2 regions of the Paenibacillus sp. FSL F4-0100 genome follow, and region 2 is predicted to be linked to the other one. Evidence: predicted binding sites of a transcription regulator. Region 2 holds the regulator's gene; the other holds the start of a gene.
What was found. The regulator Rex, encoded in region 2, represses fermentation and respiration genes when NADH is low (regulators of the CRP and FNR family bind a similar motif). The targets are predictions, from matches to a motif close to TTGTGAAATATTTCACAA.
Positions count from the first base shown of each region.

Region 1 (11,023 bases), 180 kb from region 2:
TTTATAGACCCGCTTGCGGATATCCATAAATTTTTGCTTCAGATTGTTAAAGTCCGTATCCGGGTATTCATAGAACAGCCACATCGCTTTCGCTGCATCCATTGGCGATCCGCCGCCGAGGGCGATAATGCAGTCCGGCTGGAACCTAGCAAGCATCTCCGTTCCGCGTTCTACTGTCGTTGTTGAAGGATCCGGCTCGACCTCCGAGAAGACCTCGATGGCCACTGGCACTCTGCGCTGACGCAGATAATGCTCTACCCGCTCCACATAACCCAGCTTCACCATCATGGGGTCGGTAACGATCGCAACACGGGTGATTTCCGGCATTTTCGCAAGATACTGCGTGGAGCCTTTTTCAAAGTAAATTTTGTCCGGTACTTTAAACCACTGCATATTCACGGTTCTGCGGTTCACCCTTTTCACGTTGATTAGATTGACAGCCGTCACGTTCGACGAAGTGGAATTACGTCCATACGAGCCGCAACCCAGCGTCAGCGATGGCAGGTTCGTGTTGTAGATATCCCCGATACCGCCTTGCGAAGAAGGCTGGTTCACCAGGATGCGGCAGGTTTTCATCCGATCCGAGAATTTCATAATAATGTCCTCATTGTGCGAGTGGATCACCGACGAGTGGCCCATGCCGCCAAAAGCAACCATCTCTTCAGCGCGTGTTATGCCTTCCTCGGCATCCTTCACCTTATAGCAGGCCAGAACCGGACTCAGTTTCTCGGCGGACAGCGGGTAAGCCGGACCGACCCCTTCCAGCTCGGCGATCAGGATCTTGGTGCTTTCCGGTACCTCGAAACCGCAAGCCTCGGCAATCTTAGCTGCCGGCTTTCCGACAATGGACGGATTAACCGCACATTTCTCCGATACCATCGCATGCGCAGTCAGTTTCGCCAGCTCTTCCTTGTTGACGAAATAACATCCGCTGGCAATCATTTTTTTCTTCACTGTATGATAGATAGGCTCTTCGATAATGACAGCCTGCTCGGAAGCGCAGATCATGCCGTTATCAAAGGTCTTCGATAAAATCAAATCGTTCACTGCTTGATCCAGATCCGCGCTCTTCTCTATAAAGCAAGGCACGTTACCTGGTCCTACGCCGAGGGCCGGCTTGCCGCAGCTGTATGCCGCTTTGACCATTGCCGAACCGCCCGTGGCCAGAATGCAGGCGACGTCAGGATGATTCATGAGTGCATTGGTTTTATCCATGGAAGGAGCTTCGATCCACTGGATGCAATCGGCAGGAGCACCTTGTTTCACGGCGGCATCCCGCAGTATCAGCGCGGCTTCCCGGCTGCATGCCTGCGCGGATGGATGGAATCCGAAGATGATCGGGTTTCTCGTTTTAATGGAGATCAGCGCCTTGAATATGGTTGTGGAGGTCGGATTGGTTACCGGTGTTATCCCCATGATAATCCCGATCGGCTCTGCTATTTTTTGAAAGCTGTCATAGGCGTTGTCTTCAATAATACCCACCGTTTTGTCGTACTTGATGCTGTTGTGGATATACTCTGTGGCGAACAGGTTCTTGATAATCTTGTCTTCGTACACGCCCCGTCCCGTTTCCTCAACCGCCATCTTCGCCAGTTGCATGTGCTTCTCAAGGCCTGCCATGGCCATCGCCTGTACAATCCCGTCGACCTGCTCCTGATTCAATTCCATAAACTTTTCTTTGGCTCGATTCGCCTTGTCAATCAGCCCTTGAATGTACTCCGATGCTGTTTGTCCTTTAACTTCAACCGTTCCTTTGCTCACAGCCATATCTCTCATCCTCCCATGGTTCATGTTTCTTTCTCGTCTACGCTTTGATCGTAACACAGCCTTCTCTAAATTCATGTGAAATATTTCACAATATAAATATTTTTCTTTTCTGTGTAATTTATGCCTGTCTTTCCCTCCTTTTAAGTGAAAGAGATCACAAAGTTTGAAAATTCGCCACGATTTCCCTCTTATTCTCCCCCAAAAGTGAATGTTTTCACGTTATAATGTATTTAAAGATTAAACAGATCAAATTTTAGGATGTTAGGGGATACCAACATGAAAACTACTGTAGACCATGTAATGGAAATCGAAAACTTAGGGAACACGCAGTGCTTCTCGGAACAAAACCGCAACCGTCTGCTGGTCAGCATGAAGGAAAGGGTACTCCCTGAAGGATCCCATTTGTTCTGGGAAGGTGACTTCGCCGACAAGCTGTACTACGTTAAACAAGGAAGAATTAAATTAACTAAATCGACTGATGAAGGCAAAGAGCTGATTCTATATATGTACCATCCAGGAGACATGGTCGGGCAAGCCGATCCATTCTTCAGCAACAATCACAGTTTCTCGGCAGAGGTGCTTGAGGATAGTGTTGTCGGTGTCATTGAGCACAAGGATCTGGAGCTGCTGATCTGTCAGCATTGCGACTTTGCCATTGATTTTATGAAGTGGATGGGCATCCACCACCGCATCACCCAGACCAAATTCCGGGATCTCATGATGTACGGTAAGCCCGGTGCTTTAACATCGACACTGATCCGTCTGAGCAACACCTACGGACAGCATCAAGCGGATGATACCATTCTCATCAACAAGAAGATTACCCACACCGATCTGTCGAACATGATTGGGGCAACCCGCGAAAGCGTGAACCGGATGCTGAGTGACTTACGCAAAAAAGATGCCATCGAATATGCCGGCGGAATGATTGTCATTAAAGATCTTCCGATGCTGCAGGAAATCTGCCATTGCGAGCTGTGTCCGAACGAAATCTGCCGGATTTAATCGGCCTGCTCCCTTCTGTGCATAATATACAGTCATCTGCTTACAATAAACCTTGTCTTTCCAAACCAAATTAAAGGGAGTGCTCAGCATGCGTGAAGGATTGATTCCTGCTGTTCTTGGAACTGTGGTTTCTGCTTCGGGTGCCGCTCTGCTTGGCAGCAAGTATAAACTTGCCGCAACCGGTATTCTCGGCTTCGGACTGGCTCATATTGTGCTTGGTGCGATTGACCTGGTGGAACATCGGTAAAGGATTTGGAAGACAAGGTACACGAAAAGAAACCGTTTCTTAGTAAATGGAAGGACAACTCACCATTTACCAATGGAACGGTTTCTTTGTTTACTCATTAGGTTCCACTTCATCTGCTTAGCTTGGAGGCGAAGCCTCCAAAACATCTCGTTCGTATATCGTTAAAGAAGCGGTCAACCGTTTGGTTGACCGCTTCTTTTCGGCTGTCTATCAAGTGAGCAAACCTGCTTACGGAACTGCTCCTTCTCATCGATGTCGCCTACAAAACCTACTTTTGCTTGCTCCCTTTTCCCGACGAGATAAACCAATAAGCCATCCCTACAAACAATCCGCCGCCAAGGATGTTCCCCAGCGTGACCGGCACCATGTTGCTGATCCATCCACTAATGGAAATGGTCTCGGGATGCCCCGGTAATATCGTCGCGAGTGTCAGAAGTGTCATATTAGCTACGCTATGCTCGTACCCTGTTGCAATGAAGGCAAACAGACACCACCATATTAAGATCAGCTTTGTCGTTTCTCCCTTGGCCCGAATTCCCATCCACAAGGCCAGACAGACAAGCCAGTTACACAAGATGCCTCTGAAGAACAGCTCCATAAACGGATCATTCATTTTCTTGGCAGCAGCCGTGAAGATGAGATGGTCCGGCGGCAGGCCTTTGAACAGGCCGGAAGCATACACCAGATAGCTGAGCAGAATCGCTCCAGCCAGATTGCCGATAAACACGAGTACCCAGTTTTTCAGCGTATCCCCCATCGTCGTTCGTCCGGATAATGTGCTTATCGTAAAAAACATGTGATTTCCGGTAAACAGCTCTGACCCGGCGAACACCACCAACGTGAGCGCGATCCCGAATGCAGCTCCCATGACGAGGGATTGGAAGGGTGAACCGGCAGCTGCGAGCGGCGCCCCCAGCTTAAAGATTAATACAATCCCTATGCCGACATACGCGCCGGCCAGCATAGCCGATACCATATAGCGCAGCAGATTATGATTCATCTGCTCTTTTTTACCGACGGCGGCATTGACAACGGCTTCCACATCTGTTTTAAACATGGGATACCACCCCTTGATTTCGTCTGTTTATTATGCGTTTGCTGGCCTTAAACACCCACCTCAACCTTTCCGTCCACGGCGCGAATCGGGTATACACGAACCTGACCCTTATCCGGAGCCTGTACGAGCCCGGTTGAAAGCTCGATTTTCCAGTCATATAACGGATCATAGATGTAGTGCCCTGATACGATGGCTTCCGAGAGTGGCCCACCTTTGGGATGAGGGCTTTGATTGTCCAGCGCAAACCATTGATGATCCGAAGTCCGGAAGACGGCAATCTCCCGATCTCCGAGTTGGACCACCCTTCCGAGCTGTGACAGAAAATCATGTTCATTCCCTACCGTAATAAATTTTCCAGTTTCCATAACACTCGACCTCCACTTCTCTTTTCTATCCCCATCCATACTGCGAAAAGCTCTCCATGTTCAGGCGGCAAGAGGAAGTAGATTCCTCCCTCTTTTATTTGCTGCTGACCGGTTTTGCATCCTCAAATAACGTATTGCGCAGCTTCTCGTCGTTCAGCACTTTCTTCCACGGATCCTCGACTTGCTGCAAGGCAAGCTCGATTCTCTCCACCAGTTCCTTACGCTGCTTGGTATCGTCCAGGATAACCGCTCGGATTTGTTCCAGTCCCAAGCGCTCTACCCACTCCGATGTTCTCTCCAGGTACTTGCCGGTTTCACGGTAATACTGCATCAAGGCTCCGCAGATTTCGACCAGCTCTTCATCCGTTTTCACTTTGCAGAACGAATCAGCCAGACGTGCCTTCGTTCCGCCGTTGCCTCCAACGAATATTTCCCATCCACCGTCATTGCCAACGATCCCGATATCTTTCGTGCACGACTCGGCACAGTTTCGCGGACACCCGTTGACTGCCAATTTAAATTTCGCCGGGAAATCCAGTCTTTCGAATTTCTCCTCGAGGAATGCCCCCATGCCCATCGAATCCTGCGTACCGAAACGGCAAAATTGGGAACCTACACAGGTCTTCACGGTCCGCAGCGATTTGGCATAAGCATAACCCGACGGCATATCGAGCTCTTCCCAAACGCTCGGTAAATCTTCCTTCTTAACACCGATGAGGTCCAGACGCTGTCCTCCGGTTACCTTTACAACCTTCACATTATATTTAAGCGATACATCCGCGATTTTCTTCAAATCCTCCGGTGTGGTAACGCCGCCGTACATTCTTGGGACGACCGTGTACGTGCCGTCTTTCTGAATGTTGGCGTTCATCCGTTCGTTGACAAAACGGGATTCCCTCTCTTCTTGATGGGTTACCGGGTTCAGCATCGCCAGATAATAATGAATGGCCGGGCGGCATTTCGAGCAGCCTTCCGGATTGCTGAAGTTTAGAACATGCATGACTTCTTTCGTTGTCTTGAGTCCTTTGGCACGGATTTCGGCGACAATCTCGTCCCGATCAAGCGTTGTGCACGAGCATATGCCTTGTTTGCCTGCCGCCTTAAAGCCATCGCCCAATACGCTCTGGAGTATTTGCTCCACGACAGGTTTACAGCCGCCACACGAGCGGGTAGCTCCTGTGCAAGCTTTAATCTCATCCACTGTCGTAAAACCCTGTAGAGTAATGGCATCCACAATGGCTTTTTTGGTTACGCCGTTGCAGCCGCACACGATTTCATCATCGGGCATCTTCTCCAGTGAAAATGCCTTGCCATTTCCTGTTCCTGCGCTGTCAGTACCCATGATCGAATCGTAAATCTCATCCGTCATGGCTGTCTTTTTTCGAATCATGGATTGAAGGCTTGCCGAATCGCTCACATCTCCGAACAATATCGCCCCAACGATGATATTGTCGCGAATTAATATTTTCTTATAGGTCTTGCGCCAATCATCTTTTGCGGTGATCACCGAGTGCTCGGCTTGCTCCATGAATTCTCCGGCAGAGAATACATCCACACCGCTGATTTTCAACTTCGTCGATACAATGCTTCCCTCGTAAGGCTTGCCTTCCACACCACATAGATGCTTCGCCAATACCTGTCCCTGCTCGAACAACGGTGCAACCAGGCCGTAGCATGCGCCCCGATGCTCGCAGCATTCGCCGACCGCATACACATCCGGCCAGGAAGTCTGAAGATAATCATTAACGACGATTCCCCGGTTCACTTCGATCCCGCTCGCTTTAGCGATCTCGGTGTTCGCTCTGATGCCCACTGCCATGACCACCAGGTCGGCATCAAGCTCATCCCCATCCTTGAAGCGGAGTCCCGTAACTCTGGTATCTCCCAATATTTCGGTTGTTTGTTTGCCTAATAAGAAATTGATGCCCTGCTGTTCAAGCTCCCTTTTCAGCATGCCGGATGCCATCGAATCCAACTGGCTCTCCATCAAATCCTGCATGAGATGAACCACCGTCACCTCCATGCCCAGGCTGACCAATCCTTTGGCAGCTTCCAGACCCAGAAGTCCCCCGCCAATGACAGCCGCTTTCTTGTACGCCTTAGCGGCTTGAAGCATCTGCGTGCAATCGGCAATGTTTCGGAAACCGATAACGCCTTCTTTGTCACTGCCCGGCACGGGTAAAATAAAGGGCTTCGAGCCCGTTGCTATCATGACTTTGTCATAAGGCACAGTCAATCCGTTGTCGGCGGTCACGACCTTGCGTTCCCCATCGATGGCAGTTACAGTGGCATCCGTGTGCAGAGTGATGTGGTTATCCACGTACCATTTCCAATCATTCAATACAATATCATCCAAGGTTTTGCTGCCTTCCAACACATACGACAGCATGATGCGGTTATAATTCGGATGAGGCTCCTGTCCAATGACGGTGATGTCAAAATTCCCACCCAATTTAATGATTTGCTCGACCGTACTAATCCCGGCAATACCGTTGCCAATGACAACTAACTTTTCTCTCTTTATATTGGACATCGATTGATTCCTCCCCAACACATTTATCTAGATCGTGGTATTCCGTTGCTTTCACACAAATTATATCGTCTGATCGCATTAATTTTTGTGATATATTTCACATAAATCATTAAAATTTAAAATAAAAATGCCAAATAACCCTGTCCACATCGAACAAGGTTATGAAGAGGCATGCTCTCTATATAATATCGGCTTCCATATAGGCTCGTTCGCCGCTAGGAACTTTCAAATAAGGGCGAATCCCGGCAAATCCCTTCGCGTCCAGGTTCACCCCGGTCATCCAGTTCCCCTCCAATAAGCCTCGATCCGATTGCATAATGACGGCAGGTGCCTGGATATGCTCCTGATATAGAACGATGCCCGCCTGAATAGTCTTAAAGGCTTTTCCTTGTTCCACCAACGGTACGGCGCTGATATACGTAGGCACAAAATAATTTGCGATCACATCCAGCTCTTCCCCGTCAAAAAACGGCTCGCTGCCAAGGAAAGGATGCAGCATTACGATTTTCTCATAGAGTGACCAGATGATCATCTGCAGAAATCTTCCCGTACGTCCTATATTCTGCCCGGTGGACGCATGAAATCGATCGGTTTCATAACCAATGAACTTCCATCCGCCGGGGGCTTTGACCCATTTCTGAAAGATATCAACAGCATCGGCACCGCTATGGCTAACGGATTCTGCAGATTCCGGGCTTGTTCCAGACGCAGCTAACCACAAGGAATCCGGCACATACTGGCTCAGCATCCGTTTGGTCTTCTCAAAAATATGAAGCACTTTTAATGAAGCGTTTTCAAGTTCTGAGATGTCCTCTTGTCCATAATGGAAACGGGAGATATACGTTCGCTTGGTCATGGGCTCGCCTCCTTGATATGCCGCTCTCGGTATTTACATCATATAGCAGCTGCGTCCGCTTGGTGCATGTCCACCTATTCTTGCCGTAAAGAAACAGGAATCATACTTCCATTTAGAAAAAAAACCCTGAAATGAGGATGTCTCATGCCAGGGTTTAATCATCAAGGGGAGTCTTAAGATGACTCATCTTTCGACCCATTGTTCCGCCCAGAATGAAATTTGCTCCATCACCGGACGAAGTGCCTTGCCTTTTTCAGTCAGTTCATATTCAATACGTACCGGTGTTTCCGGATAAACATGACGAATCAAAATGCCTTCGCATTCCAAATCCTTCATCCGCTCAGAGAGCATCTTATCGCTCATGGACGGAATCAAATTCGAAATATCCTTAAAGCGCTTAGGCCCGCTCATCAACGTTTGAATAATCAAACCGTTCCACCGTTTGCCCAGAAAAGAAAATGCAGATTCAAAACGGGGACACATCGTAACATTTGTAACTTCCATATCCCTTCACCTCTTTACGAAGTCACCTTGTTTATAGAAACTCATAAGCTTAATCAAAAATCTAGAAAACTTACGAATTGTAAGTATGTTTCATTTTAGCACATTTCCGAGAAACTGAAAACCACCTAGCCCCTTTTTCCCATAAAATCAGCGCTTATCCCATAATATACGAGCCAAAATATCCAAATCTTTCTCGATCCAAGTGGATAATTTCCTATTATACAGTACCGCCGCTGGATGGAATAGAGGGAATATCTTATAGGTTTCCACCGAGAACATGTAACCCCTATCTGGATTCTCCGGATCGGTTGCTTGCTGGACCGGCCCCTCCATCAGTTTGCCGTGCAGCGATGTCACCGTTTCATGGCTTCCGATTAACCGGTGCAGCGCCGTATTTCCCATGGGTGCGATAATGTGCGGGCGAACCCATCGGATCTCTTCATCAAGCAAAGGTGCATGGGCCAATATTTCCGCCTTCGTCGGTGTGCGATTGGAACGGCTGATGATACTCTCGCCCGAGGACCTCACGATTACCTTTTCCTTATAAGGCCTGCTTCTCATGGCACTGGTAATATACACTTGCTCCCGGGTCAGGTTCAGGCGTTCCAGGTAGGCATTCATCTCTTGTCCAGCCTGCCCTACAAAAGGTAAGCCTTCCAGAACCTCATGGGCCCCGGGTGCTTCTCCAATAAACATAATTTTGGCGAAGCGGACTCCTCTTCCGAGCAGGAAGCCCTCAACGGGTTGATGGACCAGCTTGGCCTGGCATATGGCGATGGTTGCGGGATCTACAGGTGCGCTTTGTACTTCACTCATGTGTACAGCCCCCCTTCTTGTATATCATACAATACCCCATACTTAGGTATATTCTATCCCTAGCCGGCAAAAACATTTCCGTGAACATTCATCATTAACGATAAAACGAGCCGCTCAAGGATTACACCCTGAACGACTCGTGAACTCATTGCTTTTTAAAAAATGCTGCTCATAGCCTTAGACTAAAACGGGAAGCGCACGAACCGGCTGACTGTTGCCGAAGGTTTGCTTGCCTGCCGTGGAATAAGCCCAGTTAATCGCATTGGTGATCACTTTCAGCACTTCGGGGTTGTAGTAGGTTGGATAGGTCTCATGCCCCGGACGGAAGTAGAATATGTTCCCATGACCGCGCTTGAACGTGCAACCGCTCCGGAATACTTCGCCGCCTTCGAAATTGCTGACAAATACCAGCTCATCTGGGGCTGGAATATCGAAGAATTCCCCGTACATTTCCTCGTGCTCGATGATGATCGGACCTGTAATTCCCGCCGCGATCGGATGCGTTGGATTCACGCTCCAAATAATTTCCTGTTCCCCTGCTTCGCGCCATTTCAAATCGCAGCTCGTACCCATTAACGCTTTGAACGGCTTGGAAAAATGTCCGGAATGAAGAACGATCAGCCCCATCCCATCCTGCACGCGCTTCACGACCTTGCTTACGATTTCGTCACTAACCTGGTCATGAGCCATATGCCCCCACCACAACAGCACATCGGTTGAATCCAGTACATCGTCCGTCAATCCATGCTCCGGCTGGTCGAGCGTTGCCGTTCTGATGACAAAATCCGGATTTTGCAGACCCTCCGCCAATGCTGTATGAATCCCTGTCGGGTAAACGCTGCGAACCTCGTCATGGATTTTCTCGTGCACGAATTCATTCCAAATGGTTACGTTAAGCATGTTGCTGTTCCCCCTAATTGCTTATTCGGCTTACTCTACGCTGTTAGACCCACCACATGTCCCCAAGCGGCTCTTCGATCAGCACTTGCTGAAGGTTTTGCACCGCTTTGGAGAAGCCTTCTTCGATGGACATCAATCCATCTTCATGTTCAATACTTACGACATAATCATATCCAACCAGACGAAGGGCACTCATCATATCCGCCCATTCCTTCACATCATGTCCATAGCCTACGCTGCGGAACTGCCATGCGCGATCCAGCATGTTGGCATAAGACTGCATATCGGTCAGACCGTGCTTGTTGACGTTGATCGGGTCAATGCTTGTATCCTTCGCGTGGAAGTGGTGGATTGCCCCTTCACGGCCCAAAATTTGAATCGCTTGAACAGGATCAATCCCTTGCCACCACATATGACTCGGATCCAGGTTGGCCCCAATCACTTCGCCTGCAGCTTCACGCAAGCGGAGCAGCGTGCCTGGCGTATGAACGGAGAAGCCGCCGTGCAATTCCAAACCAATCTTCACATTGCGGTCTGCGGCAAATTTACCCCATTCGGTCCAGTAAGGAATGACCTTGTTATCCCATTGCCAAGTCAGAATCTCTTGGTAGTCGTTAGGCCAAGGCGCAACGGGCCAGTTCGGGTATTTGGCATCCTCATGGTCGCCTGGGCAGCCGGAGAATGTGTTAACAACAGGTACTTCAAGCTTCTCGGCAAGTTCTACCGTTTTTACGTATGTGTCATGAAACTCTTTCGCGATTGCTTTTTGCGGATGAAGCGGATTGCCGTGGCAGCTCAGTGCGCTAATAATCAACCCACGGGATTCCACCGCATTTTTGAAGTTCTTCAGCGCGGTTTCATTCTCCAGCAGCTCGACCGGGTTGCAATGCGCATTACCCGGATAACCGCCTGTTCCGATCTCAACCGCTTTAAGCCCCTTGGATGCCACATAGTCCAAAGCATCCTCCAATTT
Region 1 is NZ_CP150303.1:2,517,579-2,528,601, reverse strand. It holds gene adhE (bifunctional acetaldehyde-CoA/alcohol dehydrogenase) at 1-1,767, opposite strand, end outside; gene MHH48_RS11125 (Crp/Fnr family transcriptional regulator) at 2,044-2,772, shown strand; gene MHH48_RS11120 (asparagine synthase) at 2,861-3,019, shown strand; gene MHH48_RS11115 (formate/nitrite transporter family protein) at 3,288-4,076, opposite strand; gene nirD (nitrite reductase small subunit NirD) at 4,124-4,441, opposite strand; gene nirB (nitrite reductase large subunit NirB) at 4,536-6,974, opposite strand; gene MHH48_RS11100 (hypothetical protein) at 7,153-7,830, opposite strand; gene MHH48_RS11095 (helix-turn-helix domain-containing protein) at 8,014-8,334, opposite strand; gene MHH48_RS11090 (uracil-DNA glycosylase) at 8,482-9,150, opposite strand; gene MHH48_RS11085 (ThuA domain-containing protein) at 9,328-10,050, opposite strand; gene MHH48_RS11080 (sugar phosphate isomerase/epimerase) at 10,094-11,023, opposite strand, start outside.
Region 1: a site for Rex is predicted at 7,060-7,077, ahead of nirB (nitrite reductase large subunit NirB). Genes of this name have one in related genera too.

Region 2 (11,023 bases):
TAGCAGCAGCGACGCTGCCATCACGAGTGGTCTTCTTAACATGTTGGGCTGAGGTTTCTTTGCGGGTAGGCAAGCAATCCGTTCCATGACTGCATCCCTGACATCAATGATATAATGGCTCTTTGGGTCCTGCTCTATCAGCTTTTCTTCCACGTCATTTCGTTTAACTTCCACTGTAGATTCCCCTCTCTGTCAACCATCCACTTTTTTATTTTTTGTATCAGGCGGCTGTAGCGTTTTTTGACCGAATCCTTGGTTTTATCGAGAATTAATCCGATTTCCGCAAAGCTTTTTTCCTCAAAAACCCGCAGAATAAGCAGGTTCCGCTCCTCCGGAGACAGCCTACGAAGAGCACGCTCCATGGACTCGCCAATGATATATTTTTGGGCCTCCTGCTCTGCGCTTGCCGCTTGCTCCTTATCCTCTCTCAACAAAGGTGCAATGCTATAGAAGAATCGTTTCCTTCGCAGCATATTTAGACAATGGTGATAAGCAATCTTGTATAACCATGAAGAAAAGGAGGTCTTTGGCTCATATGTCTCCAACTTCTGATAAGCCTTGACCATAATCTCCTGCACGGCATCCTCCGCATCCTGCCGCTGGTTCAATAGCCTCCAGCAATACATGAAAATCTGCTGTTGATACGCCTCGACGATATGTACAAAGGCTTGCCGATCCCCGTTTAAAACTTGTTCTATGGATTCTTCTAGGCGCAAGTCTTTAGGCTCTGAATTCATTGGTTGAAAGCTCACTCCGTTATTCCCCCTTTCATCAGCAATCCATTGTTCAGGTGCCTTCATAAGCTTTAACACATGGCAGCGGAATAAAGGGACATCTTTTTTTAATACGGATTGTAGTTATTTTTGAATAACTGCTTCTAATGCACCTTCCATCATGAACCAGATGGCTTGGAAGGGGAATGCAGAATATTACACATAAAATAGCCCCACAAAGTGGAGCCTATGCTTTGATGCTTATTCCAAATACTTTGCGGGGACCCCAAAAACATATAAATGCGATTAAAGAATTGCTTTTGCTCCGCTGAAAACTTATACATTCTCTAATCTAAAAAAGCACGCCCATAAGGACGTGCTTCTCATCTATCTTCCGATATTTCTGAATTTCTGCGTATAGGCCTTGGCATCCTGTGCGGTACGCACCCGATTGCGGCTCCATTCAAGCAGGATCCGGTCAATGTAGCGGAAATGCAGTTTGCCCGCAAACACCGCTTCTTTCAGAGCCAAGAGGATCAACTCGTCCGGATAGCGATCCGCATCAACCCAGCCGGAGATCGTTTCCAGCTCCATGGGCGATAACGGACGGCCAAACTCTTTTTCGAAAATGGTGAACAAATTCCGCTCTTCCTTCTCAGAAACGGGATTCCCCGATGCAGTTGATTTGTCGGTAGCAGGACGGGCATTCAACAGCGGAGACGCAAACTTGGTTCCATCAGGGGTCTTTTCCTTGTGCTCTTCAGCCAGGCACGAAGCGAGCTTCTCATACAATCCGTGGAGATTGTAGCGCTCGTAATGAATCCCCTGTGTTTCGTCCACATACTCATCAATTCCGATCAGCCCTACCTTCATCAAGCGCTGCAAGCTGGTAGCGATGAATCCGGTGGGAGCCCCCGTCACTTCCGCAAGCTCCTCCAGCGAAGGAAACGTCTTGAACTCCACCTGCTGATAACCAATCAAATGGATCACCAGCATGGCTTCACGGTCGCTTAACCCAAGTGACCGGTAATGCCGGAGCAAGGCATAAGGAATGATCGCCATTCCTTGGCTCATGCCGGCAGCGGCGCCGGCCGTCCAGCCATTCACATCCGTGTCCACGTTACCGTCGTGGTCCATAGACTTACCTCTCACGGCTTACGGATACAACCGGTACAGGGTCCGTGGGAACGGAATCGTTTCACGCACATGGTCCAAGCCGCAAATCCAGGCAACGGTACGCTCAAGACCTAAACCGAAGCCGGAATGAGGCACGGTGCCGTATTTACGCAAATCCATATACCATTGATAGGTTTCCATCGACAGATCATGCTCCTTGAAGCGCTCTTCAAGCAGCTGTGGATCGTCTATCCGCTGCGATCCGCCAATAATCTCGCCATAACCTTCCGGAGCGATCATATCCGCACAAAGTACGACTTCCGGACGATTCGGATCCGGCTTCATATAGAAAGCCTTGATTCCCGCCGGGTAATGCGTAATAAAGACCGGTTTGTCATACTTCTCAGCAATAGCTGTTTCGTGTGGCGCGCCAAAGTCTTCACCCCAAGGAATATCAAAATCTTGCGTATGCAGGAATTCAATAGCCTCATCGTACGTAATCCGCGGGAATGGTGCCTGGATCGCCTCCAGCTTCGAAATGTCGCGACCGATCGTTTCAAGCTCCTGGCGGCAGTTTTTAACCACGGATTGCACCACATGACTAATGAACTGCTCCTGCACGCGAAGGCTCTCCTCATGGTCTGTGAAGGCCATCTCAGGCTCAATCATCCAGAACTCGATCAGGTGACGGCGGGTTTTGGACTTCTCGGCACGGAACGTCGGCCCGAAGGAGTATACCTTACCGAGCGCCATGGCGGCAGCTTCCATGTACAACTGTCCGCTCTGGGTCAAATAGGCATCCTCATCAAAATACTTCGTGTGGAACAGGTTGGTTGTACCCTCCGCGGAAGTTGGGGTCAAAATCGGCGGATCCACAAGCGTAAATCCGTTGGTATCAAAGTAATCTTGAACCGCACGGATAATTTCAGCACGGATCACCATGATCGCACGTTGTTTCTGTGTACGAAGCCACAGATGACGATGGTCCATCAAATAATCGACACCATGCTCTTTAGGCGTAATCGGATAGTTTTCCGTAAGATGTATAATTTCAATGCCGGTAACCGTCATCTCATAACCCGATTGGCTCCGCGGCTCTTCACGTATAACACCCGTCACATACAAAGAGCTTTCTTGTGTCAGGCTTTTCGCGTCATCCCATACTTGTTCGGATACTTCGCTCTTCACAACAACACCCTGGATATATCCGGACCCATCGCGAAGCTGCAGGAATTGAATCTTCCCGCTGGAACGCTTGTTGTTGATCCAGGCGCCGATTGTGACGGTCTCACCGACATGCTGGTTGACGTTACGAATCACACTTTTGGTGGCCATGCTTAAATCTCTCCCTTATATCACTACTATTTAACGGTTGGAAGCTTGTACGATACGATGCGTATCCCGAGCAATAACCAGTTCTTCGTTGGTAGGGACCACAAGTACCTCGACCTTCGAATTTGCCGCAGAAATACGGCGTGGCTCGCCGGAACGAATGCTGTTCAGCTCCTCATCCAATTCTACTCCGAGATAGGTAAGCTGCTCAAGCACTCTTTGACGAAGGACGATCGAATTCTCGCCGACGCCCGCAGTAAATACAATGACATCCACGCCATTCATGGCAGCAGCGTAAGACCCGATGTATTTACGAACACGATACTCATACATTTCAAAGGCCAACGTGGAGCTCGGATCGCCTTTTTCCATGCCTTCCGTAATCTCACGCATATCACTGCTGATTCCGGAGATCGCCAATAGTCCGCTATGCTTGTTCAGCATGGAGTTCACTTCATTGACGGTCAGCTCTTCCTTGTTCATTACAAACGGTACGATTGCCGGGTCCAAATCACCGCTTCGCGTACCCATCATGAGCCCTTCCAGCGGGGTCATCCCCATGGAAGTGTCGATGGATTTCCCGCCTTTTACTGCTGTCAGGGAAGCACCGTTACCGATATGGCAGGTAATGATCTTCAGATCCTCCAGTGGCCGGTTCAGGAATTCTGCCGCTGCCTGGCTGACATAGGCGTGAGATGTACCGTGCGCACCGTAACGACGTACTTTATATTTATTATAAAGTACTCTCGGAATAGCGTACAGGTATGATTTCTCCGGCATCGTCTGATGGAACGCCGTATCAAATACAACGACCTGCGGAACGCCCGGCATATTGGTTTCTGCTGCCTTAATCCCCATCATCGATGCGGGATTGTGCAGCGGAGCCAAATCGAACAAGCGACGGATTTCCGCTTTGGCATCACTGTCAACGAGCGCGGATTCTTTAAAAGATTCCCCGCCGTGCACTACGCGGTGTCCAACGGCCTGAATGCTTTCGATAGAATCGATCACACCGTGCTCCTCGTTTGTAAGCATGCCCAGCACTTTGCGGATCGCCGTGGTATGCTCCAGAATTTCGCTGACTTCCGTAACATCCTGTTTTCCCGTCGGCTTATGCGTCAGAATCGAGGAATCCATACCGATCCGCTCAACCAAGCCTTTTGCCAATACGGATTCATCCGTCATGTTGTACAGTTGATACTTCAGTGAAGAACTACCTGCATTAATTACGAGAATATTCATACCCGGTCACCATCCTTATCGTACTTGAAAAAGCCTTCTCCGGTTTTGACGCCCAGTTGCCCTGCGCGGACCAGTTTCTTCAAGACAATCGATGGACGGTATTTCAGTTCGCCGTACTCGCGGAACATGCGTTCCAGCGCAGCGAGGATGGAATCCAAGCCGAAACGGTCGGCCATCTCAAGCGGTCCATGCTGGAAGTTATATCCGATTCTCATCGCGTCATCGATATCTTCCGCCGAAGCCACGCCTTCCTGCAGCAGATGCATCGCTTCGTTGATCATGAGGGTAATCATGCGGGTTGTAACGAAACCTGGAGACTCATACACCATGATGCCTTTTTTATCCGAAACTTCTTCAACAAAGCGTTTTGTTTCTGTAAACGTATGTTCCGAAGTTTTCAGGCCGCGGATGATTTCAACAAGGTCTACCTTGGAAACAGGATGAATGAAGTGCATGCCAATAACACGCTCAGGATATTTGGTAGAGCTGGCGAGCTCGGTCAAACTAAGCGTGGATGTATTACTTGCTAATATCACATGGCTCGGACATACTTGATCAAGCTGTGAAAATACCTCTTTCTTCGCTTCCAAGTCCTCTATTATGGTCTCAATCACCATATCGCAGGTGCTAAGCTCGGCAAAATGAGTTACTTTTTGAATCCGGTTCAGTATGAGTTTCTTCTCTGCCTGGGTAATTCCCCACTTCTCCAATTGTTTATCTAGACTGGTCTCGATCATTCGGTATGAATAGTCCAGTTTCTCTGGAGTTTTCTCTACGAGCAGTACGTCAAGACCTTTGGCTGCCAGCATCTCCGCAATGCCCTGCCCCATAGTCCCGCCGCCTACAACGCCGATTTTTTTGAAGTACATGGTTTCTACTCCACCCTTTCCTTATCTCTATACTTTATTGTACCCCATTTGTCGAAAAATACATTTTCAGAGCACAAAGTATAATAATATCTTAGCACGACAAAAAAGTAAAAAAAAATAACCAGCATAACAATTTATGCTGGTAAAAGCGCGTTTTCACGAAATTGACAACGAAATTGTTCCCCAGAGAGGATTTCTTCCTTTAAAAGGATATCAAGAGAATTGTCGAATATTGGCCGTTTTTGTCCTAAGAGATTCTTAGTGCGGTTCATTAACTCTTCCAAAATCACATTATTCTCTTTCATTAACTCTTCAGTTGTTACCATATTCATGTTAACAATGCCCAGCGACGTCAAACCCGACTTCATCATCGTCTCCACGATGTTCAGCGATTGCTCAAAGTCATTGCTTGAACCTGTGCTTCGACCCCCGTAAAAGATCTCTTCGGCGGCCGCACCGCCAAGCGCGATCATAATTTGCTCTTCCAGGAAGGATTTTGTGTACAGATATTGTTCCTCCTGCGGGTTATGACGAACATAACCAAGTGCCTTACCACGCGGGCTGAGGGCAACTTGTTTCACACTGCCGGGACGCACAAGCTCTGCCATGATAGCATGTCCCAATTCATGGATGGCAACGCGCTTCTTCTCTTCCAAATTCGATTCGCGATCAGAACGCTCACCCATCATAACCTTGTCAATCGCCATGGACAAGTGACGCTGATGGATAAACTGTTCATTCTCACGCATCGTATAAATGGCTGCTTCATTCATGACGCTCTCAAGCTGTGCACCCGAGAAGCCGTAAGCTTCCTCGGCGATTTTCTCCAAGTCAACATCTTCATGCAGCGGCTTATTACCCGCATGCAGATTCAAGATATGAGTGCGTCCCTTCTTATCCGGAAGATCTACTTGAATATGACGGTCGAATCGGCCTGGACGCAGCAGTGCGCTATCCAGCATTTCTTTCCGGTTTGTTGCGGCGATAACCAGAATGCGAGGAGTATCCTGTGAATAGATGCCATCCATCTCGGTTAGCAGCTGATTCAGCGTCTGGTCATACTCGCGCTGCTGGCCGCCTTCGCGTTTACCGCCAATGACATCGATCTCATCGATGAAGATGATGGCGTTTTGTTTGTTTTCTTTTGTCGCACGATTCCGGGCATCCTTAAACAAATCCCGGATGCGCCCCGCACCAACACCGACGTACATCTCAACAAATTCACTGCCGGATGCAGCAACAAAGATCGAATCCGTATAATGGGCAGCGGCTTTCGCCATCAACGTCTTCCCTGTTCCCGGAGGCCCGGTTAGGAGAATGCCTTTCAATGGACGAATGCCGAATTTCTTAATGTCTTCATGACGAATCAGAAAATCCAATGCTTCTCGCAGTTCTTGTTTAGCATTATCCTGCCCGCCGATTTCTTCGAACGTCAGCTTGGCAGGTCCGCTCTTTTTCCGCTTGCGCTCATTCCCTGCGCCTACAGCAATACCGCCTTTCATTTTAGCGATAAACAACAAGCCGCCTACAAGTCCTGCAGCGATGAGCAAGGGCACGATGTTCACACCGACAAATACAAGGAATACCAGTAATACGGGAATAAAGCCTAACATGATTTCTTTAGCTAATTTAGGCATGATTCCACACCTCCATGCTGCCAGGCTGACGCGGCAAGATTATAAATTTACCAGACTTGCCGTCTGACAAGCTGACATAGACATTGGTGTCATCGATGGTTGCTTTTGCTTTCAAATTCGGAGACTGGGCAGCAAGCTGCTCGAGCGATGATTGAATATCAGTATACTGCTTATTATCCATTGCTTCGGCGACTGAGAGCATGGCCTTCTCCCACCATTGATCCAGTGCTTCCGAGGAATGGTCCTCCACCTGGATTTTCAATTCCCGCTTGCCAATCACAGACTTGCCTTCCTTCTTAATATGCTGAACCAAACCTTGTAAATTTGTATCTGGAGCCAAATCGAGATTCAAAGTAACGGTATTCTGTTTAATATCTATATGAGAATCCTTCACGCCGTCATATTGCGACACAACATTTGCCAGCGGATTTTGCAAAGCCATCTGCCGATACAGAAACCATCCGCCAAAGAGAACCGATGCTGAGATCACGACAGTCAGCATGATAGGTACAATGCGTAGTTTCATGAAGTTCCTCCTTCATTTCCTATATGAAATTTTGTCTATCATTTTGTGACACAATAGTACATATAACAACGATATATTGCGATGCATGTAATTTATATGCTCGTTTTGTACAAGTACGAGTATATCACATCTTATATACTTTTTCATGCATGTCTGTGAAAATATTTAGAACAGTTTTTCCATATTTTTTCTGAATGCGCTTACATGTTGGAGAAAAAGAGAGGCACCCTATGGATTTTAAAGGGCGCCTCTCTTTCTGTATTTTTATTGATTTGGAAGAATAATGTCATTTCCGATAGTGTTACCATCTTGAAAACGATAAAACCGATAGCCGCGCTGACCGTTGTGTTCATACTGCAGCTGCCATGCATACTCGCCCTCATACATTCCAGGCAGCAACCGCTTAATTTCCACTCCAGGCAATTCGTTATAGATCTGATCCCGCATCTGGGCTTCTGACATTCCCGTTTTCAATAAAACGGACTGGACAGCGTCAGCACCTTCAACAGGTACGTTGTCATCCGTAAATTTCACCCATACCATACGATCTTGATTGTCTTGATCCTTCCCGCTTACCACCCAATAGTTATTATCCTCGCCCCACACCGATTTATAGGTCTTCCCGGACGTAACCAATTGGCCATGCTGCTTCGCGGCAACAATTGCCATTCTTTCTTCATTCCAAGTATCTTTCATAACATATGAATAATAGAGCTGTAAACCAAGCAGCAACAGCAGCACGCTGGACACACTCAGCAAAATCCACTTCGTTTTTTTCTTCAAATCCGTCTTCCTCGCTCCCCTTGATTATTCCCTAGAGGGTTGTAAGACGCTCAAATGCACGCTGCGCTTCCCGGCGGATACGTTCCTCATCGAGGGTAAGACTCGCGCCATTCTTCACTACCTGCTTGCCGTCAACCCATACATGCTCTACATCCTTCGCACTGGCTGAGTAGATAGCGTGTGAAATATAATCGGTCCGTGGAAGGAAGTGCGCTTGATCCGTGTTCAGTGCGATCATATCTGCTTTCATTCCTACCGCAAGTGTGCCGATATCCTCAAGGAACGCCGATCGGGCTCCATACTCTGTTCCCATCCGAAGCGCTTCGGATGCTGGAATGGCTGTTGGGTCCCCACTTACACCTTTATGGATCAGTGCAGCCAGTCGCATCTCTTCAAACATATCCAGATTATTATTGCTCGCAGGTCCATCGGTACCCAATGACACGGTGACCCCAGCTTTCAGCAGTGCAGGCACGCGTGCAATGCCGCTGGCAAGCTTCAAATTGCTTCCTGGATTATGCGACACCATAACTTGATGCTTGGCCAGGATTTCGATTTCTTCATCGGTCAGATGGACGGCATGCGCAAGCAGCGTTGGCCGGGAGAACATGCCAAGCTTCTCCAAATGGGCAACAGGGCGAAGTCCGTAGTCTTTTACATTCTGAGCTACTTCCGTTTCCGTTTCGGACATATGCGTATGCAAAGGCAGATTCAAATCATGCGATGCCTGAACGAATTTTTCGATGAAATCCGGGGGGCACGTATAAGGTGCATGCGGTGAAATCATCGTCGTAATTCTCCCGTCAGCCTTGCCATGCCAGTCTTTCGCGAATGCCACCGCCTCATCCAGCTTCTGCTGCTGCACCTCAGGCGGACATAATCCGATGACGCCGCGCATTAGAACGCCGCGCATTCCTGAGTCCTGCACAACCTTGGCAACCTGATCCATATGATCATACATATCCACAAATGTCGTGGTTCCGCCTTTGATCATCTCCAGCACGGAGAGTGCGGTTCCCCAGTATACATCGTCGGCCGTGAATTTGGCTTCCATAGGCCACATTTTTTCCTGAAGCCATACCTGCAGTGCCAGATCGTCGCCATAACCGCGGAGCAGGGACATCGCCGCATGTCCGTGCGTGTTCACTAACCCCGGTAGGAAAAACAGATGAGTTCCATCGATAACTTCTATTCCCTCTTGGACGGTTGGCTCTTCTTCACCCAGATAGGTTATCCGGTCATTCTCCACAACCATATATCCGCGTAGCACGGATCTCCCTTCCTCTAGTACCGCAAACGTTCCGTTCTTAACCATCCACTTCGTTGTCGTCATGTGCTGCATCCTCCTTGCCGTTATCCAAATAATAGGCCAAACTCTGCAAATCCGTAGTGAAATCAGCCGTATGAATCCGGATATGGGATGGGGCTTTCAGGATGGTTGGCGCAAAATTCAGGATAGCCTCGATGCCTGCGGCGATAAGCTGATTGGCTACATTCTGCGCTTCAAAATCCGGAACGGTGATTATCCCGATACGAATGCCGTACTCATGAACCGTCTTCTCCAGTTCCTCCATCGGCTGTACGACCAAATTGTTAATTTTCATACCAACTTTGGGAGAATACGAATCGAAAACCGCCACAATCTTCATATTGTCCTTTAGAAATGCATTGTAATTCGATAATGCATGTCCAAGATTACCGGCCCCAATCAATGCGACATTGATCTTCTGGTCCAGCTTTAGAATCTGGCGAATTTTCTCGATCAGATAAGATACGTCATATCCGATCCCTTTCCGTCCAAAATCACCGAAATACGCTAGGTCCTTACGAATTTGAGCAGGATTGAGGTCCAGTTTTTGTCCCAGTTCCTGGGAGGAAACCGTGGAGACCTCCCTTTTCTGAAGCTCATTCAAATAGCGCAAGTATACAGGCAATCTGCGGACCACGGCTTCCGAAATTTTTTCCGATTTCATTCATGCTCCCCCTAATAATAGGTTAATAACTACATTTTTTTGTGACAGATCATTTCGTTCATTGTTTCACTTTTATTCAGCTTGGTTCTCTATGCCTGCCTCTTCCTGCAGCCATTCCGAAATTCGGGGAACGATCCCCTCTGTCGGCATGTGCTCCATCTTCGGCCCCGGCAAAGAATATAAGAAATATTTCCCGTAATAGGATTCAATGACCCGGGTATCGTAGACAATGACAATCCCCTTATCTTGCGCGGTCCGCACCAGTCGGCCAAATCCCTGTTTGAAGCGAATGACCGCTTGCGGAACCGAAAGTTTCATGAACGGGTTCTTCTTCTGCTGCTGCAGCAATTCGCTCTTGGCTTCGACCAAGGGATGATTCGGCGGCTGGAACGGCAGCCGGACGATCGCGAGGCAAGTGAGCGCCTCACCAGGTATGTCTACCCCTTCCCAGAAGGAGCTCGTACCCAGCAGGACCGAAGCGCTGCTATCCTGGAATCTCCGGATTAACTTGGTACGGCTGGTTCCGTCCATCCCTTGTCCCAGTACCGTAATATCGCTGGATGCCAGCGCCTCCTTCAACGGCTCGTGAACCTGACGCAGCATGCGGTACGAAGTGAACAGCACAAGCATGCGGCCATGCGTAGCGATTGCCGTATCGGCCAATGATTGCACAAGTGTATTCACAAAGAGTGCATCCCCGACCGAGCCCTTCACGCTCGGAAAATCGCGCGGCACGACAAGGAGGGCCTGCTCCCTGTAATTAAACGGGGACGGCAGCAGAACCGTGTTCAGGTTGCCGCTATCTGCCGCTTCCTGAAGACCCAAGTTCTCG
Region 2 is NZ_CP150303.1:2,693,660-2,704,682, reverse strand. It holds gene MHH48_RS12075 (DUF4367 domain-containing protein) at 1-174, opposite strand, end outside; gene MHH48_RS12070 (RNA polymerase sigma factor) at 138-752, opposite strand; gene MHH48_RS12065 (DnaD domain-containing protein) at 1,101-1,850, opposite strand; gene asnS (asparagine--tRNA ligase) at 1,869-3,164, opposite strand; gene MHH48_RS12055 (acetate kinase) at 3,195-4,403, opposite strand; gene MHH48_RS12050 (3-hydroxyacyl-CoA dehydrogenase NAD-binding domain-containing protein) at 4,400-5,272, opposite strand; gene MHH48_RS12045 (AAA family ATPase) at 5,407-6,909, opposite strand; gene MHH48_RS12040 (hypothetical protein) at 6,902-7,435, opposite strand; gene MHH48_RS12035 (DUF5590 domain-containing protein) at 7,700-8,218, opposite strand; gene MHH48_RS12030 (amidohydrolase) at 8,250-9,551, opposite strand; gene MHH48_RS12025 (redox-sensing transcriptional repressor Rex) at 9,526-10,191, opposite strand; gene dinG (ATP-dependent DNA helicase DinG) at 10,264-11,023, opposite strand, start outside.